DNA from 4 places in the Shinella sp. 20P9.1.1 genome. Region 4 is predicted to be linked to each of the others. Evidence: predicted binding sites of a transcription regulator. Region 4 holds the regulator's gene; each other region holds the start of a gene.

Region 1 (4,192 bases), on a different contig from region 4:
ACATTCATTGATCGTATTGGAAGAAAGCATTTGGAGCGTTTTGTCTTGCGGCTCCCGAATGGTAATGATTCCACTTTTCAAACTGATTGGTTTTATACTTCTTGGGATACTTTTTGCCTACCTGCATCGGCTAGGGAATTGGATACGGGGAAAAGAGCAGCCCAACTACCGTTGGATTAAAAGCCTGCTTGCAATTGTTCTTGGAACAAGCGTGTTTATCGGCATCGGGTGGACGACTGCGGCATCGCCAAGTATCACACGTTTTGCAACGGATGGTTCGATCCTCATCGAGACCGGATGCCAGATGACAGAAACATACTCCAAAAGAATCCCGCTCGCTGAAGCCAGCATCACCTATCGGCATACAAAAAGCCGACGCGGCAACAACGCGTATTCTCTTGTCGTGAAGAACAGGGAACACACGATAACCCTGGATCTGACCCGTCAGCTTGACTATTCCGCATTGGCACGCATCGCACCGGAACCGATGATCAAATTTGCGAAGACACTTCGCGAGCAACGTCGAGACGTCCCTCCTCCGCTCCTGCTGCTGCTTAAACGACAGAAAACGTAAGCCTGACGCTAAACGTCATCTCCGCGCCACCCATCCAGATAGCGCACCCCTTCCACCCCGGTAAACTTCGCGAGCCTCGCCAACTCCGCCTCCAGCTTCTCCAGCCGTCCCGTCGAAGCGCGGACCTTCGGTTCCCACCAGAGGCGTTTGACGTCGAGCGTGCCGGCCTTGCGGTCGGCCTTCATGTCGATGCGGCCGACGAGGCGGTCGCCTTCGAGCAGGGGGAAGACGTAGTAGCCATACTGGCGCTTGGGCTCCGGCACGAAGACTTCGATGCGGTAGTAATAGCCGAAGAGGCGTTCGGTGCGGTTGCGGTCGCGGATCAGGGGATCGAAGGGGGAGAGGACGCGCAGGCGGGCGGGCGGCTCGGGAATATCGCCGAGATTATCAGGGAAACCGTCGAAGGCGTGGGCGATGCGCGGCTTGCCGCCATCGGCGGTTTCGATCGAGACGGGGCGAAGCTCGTCGCGATGCGCGTCCACCCAGGTCTTCGCCTCCTCCGGCGAGATCAGCGCCCAGAAGGCGGCGATTTCGCCATGGGTGGCAAAACCCAGCCGCGTCAGCGCACTGCGGCAGGCCCAATCGACGAAGGCCTCGTGCTCGACGGCGGGTTCGTGATGGTGCGGCGGCACCACGCGCTCGGTGAGATCATAGACCTTCTGGAAATTCTCGCGCCGGGAGATGCAGAGTTTCCCGGTGTGCCAGAGGAATTCCAGCGCCGTCTTGTTCGGGTGCCAGTTCCACCAGCCGCCGGACTTGTGGTCGTCCGTCTTCAGCTCGCGCGACAGGACGGCGCCGCCCGACGCGATGCGCTCATAGGTCTCGTCGAAGGCCTTATCGAAGCCCTCCCCCTGCCACTTGCTCCAGCGCTCGAGAATCGACGCCTCCTTGCGGCGGAAACGGTGTTTCCAGTAGCGGAAGAAGGCGCTCGGGATGATCGAGGCGTCGTGCGTCCAATGCTCGAAGAGATCGCCGTCCTTTTCCAGAAGCTGCGTCAGGTGCGCGCGCCGGTAGGTCTGGTTGCGTGAGAACAGGATTTGGTGATGCGCCCGCTCGACGGTGGCGATGCTATCGACCTGAACGAAGCCGATATCGTGGATGAGCTGCAGCAGCCCTTCCTTGCCGAGCTGCCGGCCTGGTGGTGCGCTGAGGCCCTGGCGGGCGAGGAAGATGCGCCGGGCTTCGGTATTCGAAAGAAGAATCGTCATAGCCGATGATAGGCATATATTCTTGGTTTGTTCCACCCGTTTTCCGCGTCGGGCGAAAGGTGCTGCGCGCGGCTCCGGCGGCTTTTCCCCGGATTGTTGTTCCCCATAGCCATCGATGGCGCAAAAGCGCTTCGCACTTTCCGCAGAATTGCTTATAGGTCCCCCACTCTCCGCGAACCGGGACCTTGCTCTTGGACATCGTCTTCTCCGCCGCCACGGTGCGTTATGGCAGCCGCACGGCGCTCCAGCCGCTGGATTTGCGGCTCTCAGAGCAACGCATCGGCGTCGTCGGCCTCAATGGTTCCGGCAAGACGACCATGGCGCGGCTGATCAACGGGCTCGTCAAGCCGGCCGCCGGCACCGTCACGGTCGGCGGACTGGATACGGTCGAGGACGAGCAGGCGGCGCGCGGCAAGACGGGCTTCATCTTCCAGAACCCGCAGCACCAGATGATCCTGCCGATCCTGGCAGAGGACATCGCCTTCGGCCTGAAGAACCGCGGGCTCGGCAAGGCCGAGATCGCCGAGCGCACCGAGGCCGTGCTGGACCGTTTCGGCATTGCGCATCTCGCACGCCGCCGCGTGCACGAACTTTCCGGCGGCGAGACGCAACTCGGCGCTATCGCCAGCGTGCTCGTCACCGGCCCGGAGCTTCTGATCCTCGACGAACCGACCAACCAGCTCGACCTGAAGAACCGCGCGCTGATCGCGCGCACCCTTGCCGGCCTGCCGGAACAGGTGCTCGTCATCACCCATGATCTTGCGCTGGTCGAGGACTTCGACCGCGTTCTGGTCTTCCACGACGGGCGGCTGGCGGCGGATGGCCGGCCGGCGGAAGCGATCCATGCCTACCGGGAGATTGCTGCATGCTGAACGGGCTCGATATCGACGGCAATTCGCCGCTGCACCGCATGCCGGTGCGCGGCAAGCTGATCGTGCTCTTTGCCGCCGCCATCGTGCTGTTCCTTCTCTCCGACCTGCGTCTGCTCGTGCCGGCGCTCGGCCTTTCGGCAGCGCTCTATCTCTCGACGGGGATCGGTCTTGCAGAGGCGGTGCGGCGCACGCGCTTCGTGCTGTTCACCGTGCTGCTCGTCGCGGCGGCAAACACTGTCTTCCAGTCGCCGCATGAGGGCGCCGTCGTCTTCTGCCGGCTGTCGACCCTGGTGCTGCTGGCCGCCGCCGTGACGGCAACGACGGGCATTTCCGCCTTCATGGACGAGATCACCCGGCTGATCACGCCGCTGGAGCGGTTCGGCTTCGTGCGGGCGGCGGATGTCAGCCTCGCGGTCGGCCTCATCATCCGCTTCGTGCCGGAGATTTTTGCGCGCTACGGCGAGATCGCAGCCGCGCACAAGGCGCGCGGCCTGCCGGTGCGGCCGCTCACCACGCTCGTGCCGCTCATTATCCTGACGCTGAAGGACGCCGACACGATCGCCATGGCGATTGACGCCCGCGGCTTTCGGCGGCAGTAAGCATTTGACCCATTTTTGTCCGACAGGGAATCCTGCCATGAACACCAGAGACATCGTCCTCATCGCCCTCTTCGCCGCGATCATCGTGGTGCTGGGCCTGCTGCCGCCGATCACGCTCGGCTTCATTCCGGTGCCGATCACCGCGCAGTCGCTCGGCGTCATGCTGGCCGGCTGCATCCTCGGCGCCAAGCGCGGTGCGAGCGCCGCGCTGCTCGTGCTGCTGCTCGTCGCCATCGGCCTGCCGGTGCTTTCGGGCGGTCGCGGCGGCCTTGCGGTCTTCGCCGGCCCGACGGCGGGTTATCTCGTCGGCTGGGTTTTTGGCGCCTTCGTCTGCGGCCTGATCGCCGAACGCCTCGTTAGGGAAGACCAGCCGGAACTCACGCAGTTCCTCTCCTTCCTCGCCGCCGCAGTCATTGGCGGCATCGGTGTCGTCTATCTCTTCGGCATGCCCTGGCTCGCCTATATGAGCGGCAAAGCCTTCTTCGAGACGGCCGCCGCCTCGCTGGTCTTCCTGCCGGGCGACCTCATCAAGGCGTTCGTCGCCATGCTCGCCGGTCGCGCCGTGCTGGCCGGCTATCCGCTCTTGCCGCAGCGCGCCTGAGCCGATGCCGCTTTCCGGCGCCCTCGAACGGCACGCCGCCCAAAATCCTGAAAACCCGGCCTTTCATCTGGACAGCCGGGTTTTGTCCTACGGTGCGCTTGCAGCCACGGCACGTCGCCTGCACGCCGTCTTTTCAGTCTTGGCGCCGGAAGGCCAAAGCAGCATCGGCCCGGAAAACCGGCTGATCGCGCTCGTCACCGGCAACCACGCATTGTTCCCCGCCGCCTTCACCGCTGCGACCTCAGGCAATATGTGCGCGGCCCTCATCGATCCGCATCTGCCCGAGGCTATCAGGCAACGGCTGCTCGACAAGATAAATCCCGACCTCGTCGTCACGG
Region 2 (4,192 bases), on a different contig from region 4:
CGTTGAACGCTGCCGGTTAGAGGCGGGTATTGCCGCGAAAATAAGGCGCCAGGCCCGACCGCAACCCCGTCAGATATCGAGGTTGTCGGCGAAAACGGCGCGTTCCTGGATAAAGCGGAAGCGGGCCTCCGGCTTCGTGCCCATCAGGTCGTCGACGGCCGTGCGCGTGCCCTCGAAATCGACGTCGTCGATCATGACGTTGAGGATCGTGCGTTTTGACGGATCCATCGTCGTTTCCTTAAGCTGCGCCGGCAGCATTTCGCCAAGGCCTTTGAAGCGGCCGATTTCCACCTTGCCGCGCCCATTGAATTCGGTGCGCATCAGTTCTTCGCGATGGCCGTCGTCGCGCGCATAGAGCGTCTTGCCACCCTGGCTGAGGCGGTAGAGCGGCGGCACGGCGAGATAGAGATGGCCGCCGCGGATGAGATCGGGCATCTCCTGGTAGAAGAAGGTGATGAGCAGCGAGGCGATATGCGCGCCATCGACGTCGGCATCGGTCATGATGATGACGCGCTCGTAACGAAGGTCCTCCTCGCGATATTTCGTGCGCGTGCCGCAGCCGAGCGCCTGCACAAGGTCGGAGATCAACTGGTTGGCGCCGAGCTTTTCCCGGCCGGCGCTGGCGACGTTGAGAATTTTCCCGCGCAGGGGCAAAATGGCCTGATTGGCGCGGTTGCGCGCCTGCTTGGCAGAGCCGCCGGCCGAATCGCCCTCGACGATGAAAAGTTCGGCGCCCTCGGCGGAATTCTGCGAGCAGTCGGCGAGCTTGCCGGGCAGGCGCAGCTTGCGCACCGCCGTCTTGCGGGAGACTTCCTTCTCCTTGCGGCGGCGCATGCGCTCTTCCGCGCGCTCGATCACCCATTCGAGCAGCTTTGCCGCTTCGGCCGGGTTGTCGGCGAGGTAGTGGTCGAAGGGGTCGCGCAGCGCGTTTTCGACGATGCGCTGCGCCTCGACCGAGGCGAGCTTGTCCTTGGTCTGGCCGACGAATTCCGGCTCGCGGATGAAAACCGAGAGCATGCCGACCGCCGAGATCATCACGTCGTCGGTGGTGATATCCTTGGCGCGCTTGTTCTGCGTCAGCTCGGCGTAGTTCTTCAGGCCCTTGGTGAGCGCGATGCGCAGGCCCGCCTCATGCGTGCCGCCGTCGGCCGTCGGGATGGTGTTGCAATAGGAATGGATGAGCGAATCGCCGCCATACCAGGTGACGGCCCATTCCAGCGAGCCGTGGCCGCCGGACTTCTCGCTCTTGCCGGCGAAGATCTCGCGGGTGACGGTATAGTCCTTGCCGAGCGTCGCCTGCAGGTAATCCTTCAGGCCGCCGGGGAAGTGGAAGACGGCCTTTTCCGGCGTTTCCGACCCCTCGGGCAGGAGCGACGGATCGCAGCTCCAGCGGATTTCGACGCCGCCGAACAGATAGGCCTTCGAACGGGCCATGCGGAAGACACGGCCGGGATCGAATCGTGCATGGGCGCCAAAGATTTCCGGGTCCGGATGGAAACGCACTTTCGTGCCGCGACGGTTGTGCACATCGCCGAGTTCTTCGAGCCCGCCGACCGGCTTGCCGCGCGAAAAGCGCTGGCGGTAAAGCTTCTTGTTGCGCGCGACCTCAACTTCGAGCTGGTCGGACAGCGCGTTGACGACGGAGACGCCGACGCCGTGCAGACCGCCCGAGGTCTCATAGGCCTTGCCGTCGAACTTGCCGCCGGCATGCAGCACCGTGAGGATGACTTCGAGGGTGGACTTGCCCGGCATCTGCGGGTGGTTTTCCACCGGGATGCCGCGGCCGTTGTCGGTGACCGTCAGAAAACCCTCGGCATCGAGATTGACGTCGATGAAATTGGCGTGGCCGGCCACGGCCTCGTCCATCGAGTTGTCGATGACTTCGGCAAAGAGGTGGTGCAGCGCCTTCTCGTCCGTGCCGCCGATATACATGCCGGGGCGCATGCGCACCGGCTCGAGGCCTTCCAGAACGCGGATCGCCGAGGCGTCATAGCCACCGGACCCTTCGCTCAGCGGCGGGCGGGCCTCGCGGGCCGGTTCGGGCGCGGCTGCAACGGGCTTTTCAACCGGCTTTGCCGGCTGGCGCTCGGGCTCGGAAGGCATGTTGGCGAAGAGATCGTTGTTGTCGTCTTGCATGGGCTGTTCAGAGTTTGTTCCGTTTGCCAGCTTACCCCGCCGATCCCTGGGGGATCGGCGTCTGGCGCAAAAGGGATGGTCGGCGAATCACTCGCGACTCTGCCAGATTTAGGGAAATTTCGCGATGGCAGAGGGCAACGCCGGGCTTTCGCCGGACAGCCGTCATGTATCGTCTTTTACCGCTTTAATGCAGCGTCCCCGTGTCCGTCGATCGTCAAGCCGCGCCAACCGCTGTGCCAAGGATTGCGTTGCGGGCGGGTGGATGGCAAGTATCGCGGGCCCCAAGGAGCCTCCGTTCATGCGTCAGTCCACAGTTCATTGCCTGAAAAGGCTGGTTTTCGCCGCGCTCTTTGCCGGCATGGCCGTTCAGGATGCGGCGGCGGTGACGCTCCAGGCATGGAAGGACGAATTGTTTTCCTATGGCACAGTGGTCGAGACGACGGATGACGGTGCGCTGAGCGTCGTCGATTATCAGGAAATGCGCGACATAAACGGCCGCGACCAGGTGCCTGAACGCCGGGTGAAATCCTCTTATGTCTCGACGGCGGTGAAGAAGGCGCAGCAGAATGCGACGATCGACACACCGGCCGGGCCGATCGACGTGACGATGACCGGCAAGGGCGAGGGGGCGGCCTTCACGGTCATCTTCATCCATGGCCGCGGCGGCGACCGGCGGCTCGGCAGCAACGACTGGAGTTTCGGCGGCAATTTCAACCGGCTGAAGAACCTCGCGGTGCGGGGGAGCGGTGTCTATTATGCGCCGAGCGTGCCGTCCTTCGACGATGCTGGCGCTGCGCGCATTTCCGGGCTGATCCTGCGCGCCAAGGCGCTGTCGCCGGATGCGCCGGTCATTCTGGCCTGCGCCTCGATGGGCAGCTTCATCTGCGCCCGCGTCGTGCGCGATCCCGATGCGGTCAAAAGCCTCTCCGGCATGGTGCTGATGGGCGGGGCGGCGGATGGCGACTATGCCAAGACGCCGGCCTTCAAGGCCAAGCTGCCGGTTTTCTTCACCCATGGCGACAGCGACAGCGTCTATGCGGCGAACGACCAGATCGCGGTGTTTCGCAAGTTGCGCAAGGCCGGCATACCCACGCGCTTCGTGCTGTTCCAAACAGGCGGCCACGGCACGCCGGTGCGCATGACCGACTGGCGGGAAACGCTGAACTGGCTGTTTGCCCAGTAAGATTTTTACGAGCGCAGAAGCACCTTCGTCGAATCGAGCGCGGCGGCGATCTGCTGATAGTGGCTGGCGCGTTTCTCCGAGTTTTCGGCGGCGCGCAGCAATTGCGTTGACGCTTCGTCGATCACCTGCCGTGCCTGCTCCATCGCCTTGCTCAATTTTTCCCGCTTGACCGCGGCATAGGTCTTCGTCTGCTTGAGCCTCGGATTGGCTCGAGAACGCTGGCGCGGTGCCTTCGCGTCCGTGATGCCCGACTGGATGCGACCGAGCTTGCTGGAGGCACGGCTGATGATCTGGCGCGCTTCGGCATAGGCGGGGCCGGACGGGATGCGATGGGCGATATCTGCAAGACGCTGGCGTAGACAGTCGATGCGATAGACGGGATCGTAGCGGGCGCATTCGTCGCGTGCGCCGTTGATATTCTTGACGATGGAGGATGTGAGATAGTCGGTTGGCACGGCAACGGCGGTCGAAGTGGCGTCGCTGCTGGTGTGGGAGGCCGTCGAGCCACGGCCCGGACTCGTCTGTCCCTGGACGTCGGGAATGGCCGTGAGGGTGAGTGCGCCCGCCAGCAGCGCGGCGTGGATCGAACGCAGATAAGCCGATTTGATCATGCCTTCCTTCTCTTGTTATTCCGGATCGCCGAAGGCCATGCGCATGCTGCGCTGGGTGCCCGCGCCGATGTCGCCGTCGATGGTGCCCTTGTAGAATTTGTTGCGGCTGAGTTCTGCTTGCAGCGCCTTGCGCGTTTCCGGCTTGAACATGGTTGGACGCGTGGAGAGCTGCTGGAGAACGTCGTCCACGCCGGAGCGCAGCGCCTGATAGAGATAGTTGGCCGCATCCTCTGGCGTCTTGCCCGGCACCAGCCCGTCGTCG
Region 3 (4,192 bases), on a different contig from region 4:
TGGGATCGGTCATCGCGACCTCGACGGCCTTGTCGCCGGCCTCCATCAAGCCGGGCCGCAGGCCCGCCTGGGAGAGAAGCGGCGTATCCGGAATCACGACGACGGGCTTGAACAGCGCCGCATGAACGACCTCCTGCGGCACGATCTCGCGGTCGGTGATCAGCACATGGCCGCCGCGCCGCGTCACACTGAACAGCGTCTTGGCAAAGGCGTTCGGCAGGCGCACGCAGCCGTGCGAGGCGGGATAGGACGGCACGCTGTTGGAGGCGTGCAGCGCGATACCCGACCAGGTGAGCCGCTGCATGAAGGGCATCGGCGCGCTGTCATAGATGTTGGAGAAATGCGTGCGCTTCTTCTCCAGGATCGAGAAGATGCCTGTCGGCGTCGAGTGGCCGGCCTTGCCGGTGGAGACATGCGAGGTGGCGACGACCACGCCGCCATCGTAGATCTTCAGCTCCTGCAGATCCTTCGACACGATGATCTGCAACGGCCCCTCGAGCGTGCCCGCAAGCGCGGTACCGCAGCTCAACAGCAGGCCAAGTATGCTCATGCCAGTCGCCAGGCGAAACTTCATGTTACCCATCCGTACGCAATACAAACCGACGGCAAGCGTAGTGCATCCGATTTAAGGAAGGCTTGATGCACCCGGCCGATCCCCCGATCTGTGCCAACCCGATGCAGGGAAGAACGCCGGTTTGCCGGGATTTATTCGGTGGGGTCGTCGATTTTTCCGGCCGTCTTGAAAGTCAACTTTCCGTGAAAGCGGTCGGGGCCGGATTTGCCGAACGTATAGCCGGTCTCGACGCTGGCCTTGCCGAATTTGTCGCGCAGCGTGTTCATCGCGGCTTCGGCGGCGGCGCGGCGGGTGGCGGCCGGATCGACGAGATCGGGCGGGTCGGCGCGGCCGGGATCGGTGAGGTCGCTGACACCGATGCCGATCAGGCGGTATTTCGTGCCATCCGTCTCCTTGCGCAGCAGTTCGATGCCGGTGCGGAAGATGCGGTCGGCGAGCATGGTCGGGTCTTCGAGCTTGCGGTTGCGCGTGCGGCTCTTGAAGTCGGCGGTCTTCAGCTTAAGCACGACGGTATGGCCGGCTATGCCGGATTTGCGCAGACGCGCGGCAACCTTCTCGCTGAGGCGGCGCAGATGCGCTACGAGTTCGTCGTAGCTGGAGAGATCATCGAAGAACGTGGTTTCGGACGACACGCTCTTTGCCGCATCGTTCAAATGGACCTCGCGGTCGTCCTGGCCGCGCGAAAGATGAAAGAGCCGCTTGCCCATTATGCCGTAGCGGCGCATCAGATCGGTCTCCTCCATGGTCTGGAGCTGGCCGACGCTGCGGATGCCGTCGCGCTCGAGCGTCTCCGCAAAGGCCTTTCCGACGCCCCAGATGAGGCGCACCGGCTTATCCCTCAGGAAATCCAGCGCTTCCTTCTCGCCGATGACGGAAAAGCCGCGCGGCTTGTTGAGATCGGAGGCGACCTTGGCGAGGAATTTGCAGTAGGAGAGGCCGACGGAGATGGTGATGCCGATCTCCTTCTCCACGCGCTGGACGAATCGGGCGAGCACGCGGGCAGGGGGATCGTGGTGCAGGCGCTCCGTGCCTTTCAGCTCCAGGAAGGCCTCGTCGATGGAAAGCGGCTGCACCAGTGGCGTCAGCTCCTGCATCATGGTGCGCACCTCCCGGCCGACCTTGACGTATTTTTCCATGTCCGGCGGAATGACGATGGCGTTGGGGCAGGCCTCCAGCGCCTTGAACATCGGCATGGCCGAGCGCACGCCGTGGATGCGCGCGACATAGCAGGCGGTGGAGACGACGCCGCGTTTTCCGCCGCCGATGATGACGGGCTTGTCGGCAAGCTCGGGATTGTCGCGCTTTTCCACGGCGGCATAGAAGGCATCGCAATCGATATGCGCCAGCGTCAGGTCGTAGAGTTCGTCATGATAGAGCAGGCGCGGGCTGCCGCAGGCCCGGCAGCGGCGCAGGTTCGCAGGCTGCCCGGTGAGGCAGTCGCGACAGAAGCCCGGAAAGCGTATGGCGGCGGTGCTCATCATCAAGAACAAATATTGAACATCGCGACATTAGTACCTACATATACAAGTCTCAATAGCCGTCAGGGCCGAATGCATGACCGTACACAGGCGCGCGCAGGACGGCCTTTCGAGGCTGCCGCCTTACCAATCAGACGGGCCTGAGAGCACGGCATGGGCATGCACGACCGCTTCCGGCTTGGTGTCGGTCGCTTCGCAGAAGGCCAGCAGGTCCGGCTCGTGGCTCATGAGGAAATCGACGATGCCGGCAAGAAAACCGGGATCGTTGACGGCGTTGCGGACTTCGGAGGGCGCAACGCCCGTCAGCGCGAGGAAACGCGACAGCAATTCCGGCTCGCCGGCAAGCCAGCCGAGGATGGCGACGGCGGTTGCCTCCGCGGTTTCGGCCGCAGGTGTATCTTTTTGGCTTTTCATTCTTTTCCCTCGGGAAATTTACCTTTTAATCAACCAAGTGACGCTAACGTGGCTGCGGTCAGGCTGGGTGATTTCGGCTTTGCCGCAACTTATCCATCTCCCGGTGGGTTGCAAGGCCGGTCAGAGGAACAGGGACTTACGATGCCCAAGCAGGTCATGATTGTCGAGGACAACGAGCTCAACATGAAGCTCTTCCGGGACCTTATCGAGGCATCCGGCTACACGACCATCCAGACCCGGAACGGTATGGAAGCCCTTGATCTCGCGCGCAAATATCGCCCCGATCTGATCCTGATGGATATCCAGCTTCCGGAAGTTTCGGGCCTTGAAGTCACCAAGTGGCTGAAAGAGGATGATGAGCTTCACGTCATCCCGGTCATTGCGGTCACGGCCTTTGCGATGAAGGGCGACGAAGAGCGTATCCGGCAGGGCGGTTGCGAGGCCTATGTCTCCAAGCCGATTTCCGTGCCGAAATTCATCGAAACGATCAAAACCTATCTCGGCGACGCGTGAGGCTGGGGCGCGATCATGACAGCACGCATCCTCGTCGTCGATGATATCCCCGCCAATGTGAAGCTGCTCGAAGCGCGGCTTTTGGCGGAATATTTCGACGTCCTGACGGCCGATAATGGCTATGAGGCGCTGTCGATCTGCGAACGCACCCAGGTCGATCTCATCCTGCTCGACATCATGATGCCCGGCATTGACGGGTTCGAAGTCTGCGAGCGGCTGAAGGCCAATCCGCGCACCGCCCATATCCCCGTCGTCATGGTCACCGCACTCGACCAGCCGTCCGACCGCGTGCGCGGCCTGAAGGCGGGCGCCGACGATTTTCTCACCAAGCCGGTCAACGACCTGCAGCTGATGTCGCGGGTGAAAAGCCTCGTGCGCCTGAAGACGCTGACGGACGAGTTGCGCATGCGCGCGGCGACCGCTCGCGCCATCTCGATGGAAGACGGGCTCGACAGCAATCTCGGCGACGAGCCGGGCGAAATTCTGCTGGTTGACGGTCGTGCGAGCTCGCAGGAGCGTGTTGCACGCGCCCTCAAGCCGATTGCCGAAGTCACCTGCATGTCCGATCCGCAGGCGGCGCTGTTCCAGGCCGCGGAGAGCAATTACGAGCTTGTCATCGTCAATGCCAATTTCACGGATTACGATCCGCTGCGCCTGTGCTCGCAGCTGCGCTCGCTGGAACGGACGCGTTTCCTGCCGATCCTGCTGATCACCGAGCAGGGTGACGACGACATGGTGGTGCGCGCGCTCGAACTCGGTGTGACGGACTACCTGATCCGGCCGATCGATCCGAACGAACTGATCGCCCGCAGCCTTACCCAGATTCGCCGCAAGCGCTGCAACGACCGCCTGCGCGCCAGCGTGCGCCAGACGATCGAGCTTGCCGTGACGGATGGTCTGACGGGGCTGCACAACCGCCGCTATCTCGACAACCACATGAAGCTGCTGATCGACCGTGCGACGGCGCGTGGCCGGCCGCTCTCGGTCTGCATCACGGACATCGACCGTTTCAAGCTGGTCAACGATACCTATGGCCACGATGCCGGCGACGCGGTGCTGCGCGAATTCGCCAACCGTGTGCGGTCTGCCGTGCGCGGCGCCGATCTCGCCTGCCGTTATGGCGGGGAGGAGTTCGTGCTCGTCATGCCCGATACGACGCCGGAAATGGCGGCTGGCGTTGCGGAGCGCCTGCGGACGATCGTCGAGCGGGAGC
Region 4 (4,192 bases):
GCATGCTGATGGCACTGATCCCCGGCTTTGCCGAGCGATATCCGGCAAAGAAAATCGCCGCCGTCGGGGCGCTCGTCATGGTGACGCTCTATATACTCGTGTCGGGTGGGGCACTTTCGGCGGTGCGTTCGTGGATCATGATCTGCGTCATGCTCGTCGCCGTGCTGTTCGGACGGTCGGCGATCAGCCTGCGAAATGTCGCCCTTTCGGCCATCCTCATTCTGGTGGTCACGCCCTCGGCCATCACCAATCCCGGTTTCCAGATGTCCTATGCCGCAACGCTGGGGCTCGTCGCCGGCTATGCGGCATGGCGCGAGCGGCCGGTGAAACGGGAAGGCCGGGGCGGCATGTTGCGGGCCGCCGGCGGTTCGACCGGCCGCTTCCTTGGCGGATTGATGCTCTCCTCGCTGATCGGCGGTTTTTCGACGCTGATCTATTCGATCGGCCACTTCAACCGGATTCCGGCCTACGGGTTGGCGGGCAACCTCCTCACCATGCCCGCCATCAGCGCCATCGTCATGCCGTTCGGCCTTGTCGCCGTGCTGCTGATGCCCTTCGGGCTGGATGCCATTCCTTTCGCCATCATGGGCAAGGGGATCGAGTGGATGATCGCCCTGTCCAACTGGGTCGCCAGCTGGAAGGGCGAGATCGTCACCGGCCGCATTCCGCCTGCCGCCTTCCTGCTGATCGGTTTTGGCGGCGGGCTCGTCTGCATCCTGCGCACACGCCTTCGCCATGCCGGTACATTGCTCGTGCTGATCGGCATTGCCATCGCATTCTGGCCGGGTGATCCCGTAAGACCCGAGGTCCTGATCTCGGAGGACGGTCGCCTCGTTGCTATCCTGCGCGACGATGGCGTTGCGACGAACCGTGCCCGTCCGCCGGATTTCGTCTACGCGCAATGGCGCCGGGCCCTGCGGCTGGGCGACGTCGTCAAGCCGACGATGAGAAAGACCGCCGGTTTGACAGTTGAAGAGGAAGCTACCGCTGTCGAAACCGCGAAAAAGCGAAAATCGTCACGCCACCGGGCAAACCGCGAAAAGGCGAAAGCGGCCATGGCGTCTGCGTTCGACGCGGCAGCAAGCCAGGCGGGTTTCATCTGCGAGACGAAGGCTTTCTGCGTGGCTGTTTCACCAAACGAATGGCGCATCGTCACGCTTGACGACGTCGCATTTCTTGGCACGGCCTGCGACGCCGCAGACGTCGTCGTCACGCAGGCGCCGCTTCGGACCGCCGCTTGCCGCTCCGGCGCAAGGCTCATCACCGCTCGCCATCTTCGGCGCACCGGCGCCCTGGAAATCATCCCCGGCGAAGAGGAAAATGCACCGTTCATACTGGAAGCCAGCATAATACCAGCTATCGAAACGCTGGATCGCCCGTGGTCGCGCCATCGGACTTATGATTGGCGAACCGGAACGTATACGAGTGGCAACGCAGAGGGAGAACGCCCTCAACGCGATACTCAAGGCGAAATCAATGAAACCGACGCAGCCATTTCGAGCGACTTCTGAATTGAGCAGCTGAGTTGGCCGGCAGCATAAACCATTTCCTGAACCAAAAGCTCCCGCACCTTCACCTCGAAGGCCGCACAGTCCATGAAAGCTAATGCCCTCGGGGCACTTACGACGTCTCGAGTTTGGCCTGGTTAGTTGTAGCGCCGAATAAGGCCCACAAGCTTGCCCTGGATTTTGACGCGATCCGGACCGAAGATGCGGGTTTCATAAGCAGGGTTTGCGGCTTCCAGCGCAATCGACGCACCCTTACGGCGGAAGCGCTTCAGCGTGGCTTCTTCATCGTCGACGAGGGCTACGATGATTTCGCCGGGATTGGCACTGCTGGTATCGCGAATGATGACCGTGTCGCCATCGAAGATGCCGGCTTCGATCATCGAATCGCCCTTCACCTCGAGCGCATAGTGATCGCCGACGCCGATCATTTCGGCCGGGACAGTGATATCATGCGTGTTGTTCTGGATGGCGGAGATCGGCACGCCGGCGGCGATGCGGCCCATGACAGGTACGGAGACCGAGGAGGGCATGAGATCGGACTGCGGTGTTGCGACACGCTGGGAGGGCGCCGGCGCCATCGGTTGTTTGCCGCGGCTGCCTTCTACGACGGTGGGTGAGAACCCACGGCGGGGCTGCTGGATCGGTGAATAGGCCTCGGGAAGCTTGATGACTTCCAGTGCCCGCGCCCGGTTCGGCAGGCGGCGGATGAAGCCGCGCTCTTCAAGCGCCGTGATGAGGCGATGGATGCCGGATTTGGAGGCCAAATCCAGGGCATCCTTCATCTCGTCGAAAGACGGCGGAATACCGGATTCCTTCATACGCTCGTGAATGAACAGGAGCAGCTCCTGTTGTTTGCGCGTCAGCATGGTCTCTCCACCGAGAATCGTGAAACAAATCCAGAACAGACACTATCTGTTCCATTTGTGTTCCGCAAGGGGCTGCTGAAACAATAATACTGTTCAGGGGGGTGGCTGGCGTACCATAAGGACGTCGCAAGCAACGCCGGCTTCGACGGAGGGCGCGTTCGGCGGGCGGATGAGCAGGCCTTCGGATTCCGCGAAGATTCGCATCATCGAAGAATCCTGCTTGTCGAAGGGCGTCACCTGCAAATCTCCATCCGGCCCGCGGGTGATGCGGGAGCGAATGTAGTCCTGCCGGTGGTCGTTTTCCTTGACCGGCACGGCGGTGACGGCCTTGTAAACGCGGTCATTCGCCGGCAGGCGGGCGAGGCGGCGCGTCAGCGGCTCCAGGAAAAGCAGCGCGCAGACGAGGCTGGAGACGGGATTGCCCGGCAGGCCGACGATCTGGATATCGCCAAGGCGGCCGACCATCAGCGGTTTTCCGGGACGCATGGCGATGCGCCAGAAATCGAGTTCCATGCCGGCTTCGCCGAGCACCGGCTGCACGAGATCGAAATCGCCGACCGAGGCGCCGCCGAGTGTGACGAGCACGTCGATATCCAAGGCAAGTGCCCTCTGCACGGCCTCGAGGATCGCCTTTTTATCGTCGCCGACAATGCCGAGGTCGATGATCTCGGCACCGGAAGCGCGCGCGATGGCGGAGACGCCATAGGTGTTGGAGGCGATGATCTGGCTTGTGCCGGGCGATGTGCCGGGCGTGACGAGTTCGTCGCCCGTAGCGAGCACGGCGATGCGGGGGCGGGCGTAGACCGTGAGCTCGGCGTGGTTCATCGCAGCGGCGACGGTGAGACGGCCGGCATCGAGCATATCGCCGGCCTTGAGCAGCACGTCGCGTTCCGAAAAATCCTGGCCGCGCGGGCGGATATGGCGGCCTTTGGGCGTGAGGAAGGTGGTGCGGATGCGTCCATCCTCCAGCTTCTCCGCGTCTTCCTGCAGCAGAACGGTATCTGCGAAGGCAGACATTGGCGCGCCGGTGAAGATGCGCACGGCCTCGCCGGGGCCGGCTGTGCCGTCGAAGGCATGGCCAGCCGCGGAGGTGCCGACGACCTTGAGGATCGATCCGAGTTCGGCGATATCGGCGTGGCGAACGGCATAGCCGTCCATGGCGGAATTGTCGAAAGGCGGCTGGGTGAGGCGGGCGGCGACGTCTTCAGCCAGCACGCGGCCGTCCGCTTCATGAAGCGAAACCTTTTCCGTCCGTTGCGTGGGCTTGGCCGCGGAAAGCAGGCGGTCGAGGGCGTCGGCAACGGGGAGGAGGGACATCAGAGATCTCTGCGTTTGTAATCACCGGAGCGGCCGCCGGACTTTTCGGCAAGGCGCACGCCGCCGATCTCCATCTCGCGGTCGGCCGCCTTGGCCATGTCGTAGATTGTGAGGCACGCGACGCTGACGGCGGTCAGCGCCTCCATCTCGACGCCGGTGCGGCCGGTGAGCTTCGCCATGGCCTCGATGCGCAGGCCGGGCAAGGCGCGATCCTCACGGATATCCACCGTCACCTTAGTCAGCATCAGCGGGTGGCAGAGCGGGATGAGATTGGACGTCTGCTTGGCGGCCATGATGCCGGCCAGTCGTGCCGTGCCGATCACGTCGCCCTTCTTGGCGTCGCCCTTGAGGATCAGGTCGAGCGTTTCCGGCGCCATGCGGATGAAACCTTCGGCCACGGCAATGCGCACGGTCTCGGCCTTGTCGCCGACATCGACCATGTGCGCCTCGCCGGAGGCACCGATATGGGTGAGCGTGCGGCCGTTTTCGGCCATCATTCCG

What was found. Region 4 encodes LexA, which represses DNA repair genes until DNA is damaged. Its sites were predicted from a motif close to TGTTCNNNNTGTGTTCNG; they were not measured.
Region 1: AC27VQ_RS23330 (energy-coupling factor ABC transporter ATP-binding protein) is a predicted target of LexA. The motif match lies at 1,800-1,817, and genes of this name have one in related genera.
Region 2: parE (DNA topoisomerase IV subunit B) is a predicted target of LexA. The motif match lies at 2,141-2,158, and genes of this name have one in related genera.
Region 3: AC27VQ_RS10520 (DNA polymerase IV) is a predicted target of LexA. The motif match lies at 2,057-2,074, and genes of this name have one in related genera.

Annotation. Positions count from the first base shown of each region.
Region 1 covers NZ_JBYOLC010000018.1:6-4,197, forward strand. The annotation lists partial or broken gene AC27VQ_RS23320 (hypothetical protein) at 1-574, shown strand, start outside; gene AC27VQ_RS23325 (winged helix-turn-helix domain-containing protein) at 583-1,782, opposite strand; gene AC27VQ_RS23330 (energy-coupling factor ABC transporter ATP-binding protein) at 1,974-2,654, shown strand; gene AC27VQ_RS23335 (energy-coupling factor transporter transmembrane component T family protein) at 2,648-3,253, shown strand; gene AC27VQ_RS23340 (biotin transporter BioY) at 3,291-3,854, shown strand; gene AC27VQ_RS23345 (class I adenylate-forming enzyme family protein) at 3,859-4,192, shown strand, end outside.
Region 2 covers NZ_JBYOLC010000006.1:251,031-255,222, forward strand. The annotation lists gene parE (DNA topoisomerase IV subunit B) at 70-2,136, opposite strand; gene AC27VQ_RS13230 (alpha/beta hydrolase) at 2,435-3,319, shown strand; gene AC27VQ_RS13235 (hypothetical protein) at 3,325-3,930, opposite strand; gene AC27VQ_RS13240 (caspase family protein) at 3,946-4,192, opposite strand, start outside.
Region 3 covers NZ_JBYOLC010000005.1:94,011-98,202, reverse strand. The annotation lists gene AC27VQ_RS10525 (L,D-transpeptidase family protein) at 1-574, opposite strand, end outside; gene AC27VQ_RS10520 (DNA polymerase IV) at 706-2,052, opposite strand; gene AC27VQ_RS10515 (DUF3572 domain-containing protein) at 2,176-2,466, opposite strand; gene AC27VQ_RS10510 (response regulator) at 2,608-2,979, shown strand; gene AC27VQ_RS10505 (PleD family two-component system response regulator) at 2,995-4,192, shown strand, end outside.
Region 4 covers NZ_JBYOLC010000011.1:42,816-47,007, reverse strand. The annotation lists gene AC27VQ_RS18680 (ComEC/Rec2 family competence protein) at 1-1,511, shown strand, start outside; gene lexA (transcriptional repressor LexA) at 1,646-2,374, opposite strand; gene AC27VQ_RS18670 (molybdopterin molybdotransferase MoeA) at 2,468-3,691, opposite strand; gene moaC (cyclic pyranopterin monophosphate synthase MoaC) at 3,691-4,185, opposite strand; gene trpC (indole-3-glycerol phosphate synthase TrpC) at 4,185-4,192, opposite strand, start outside.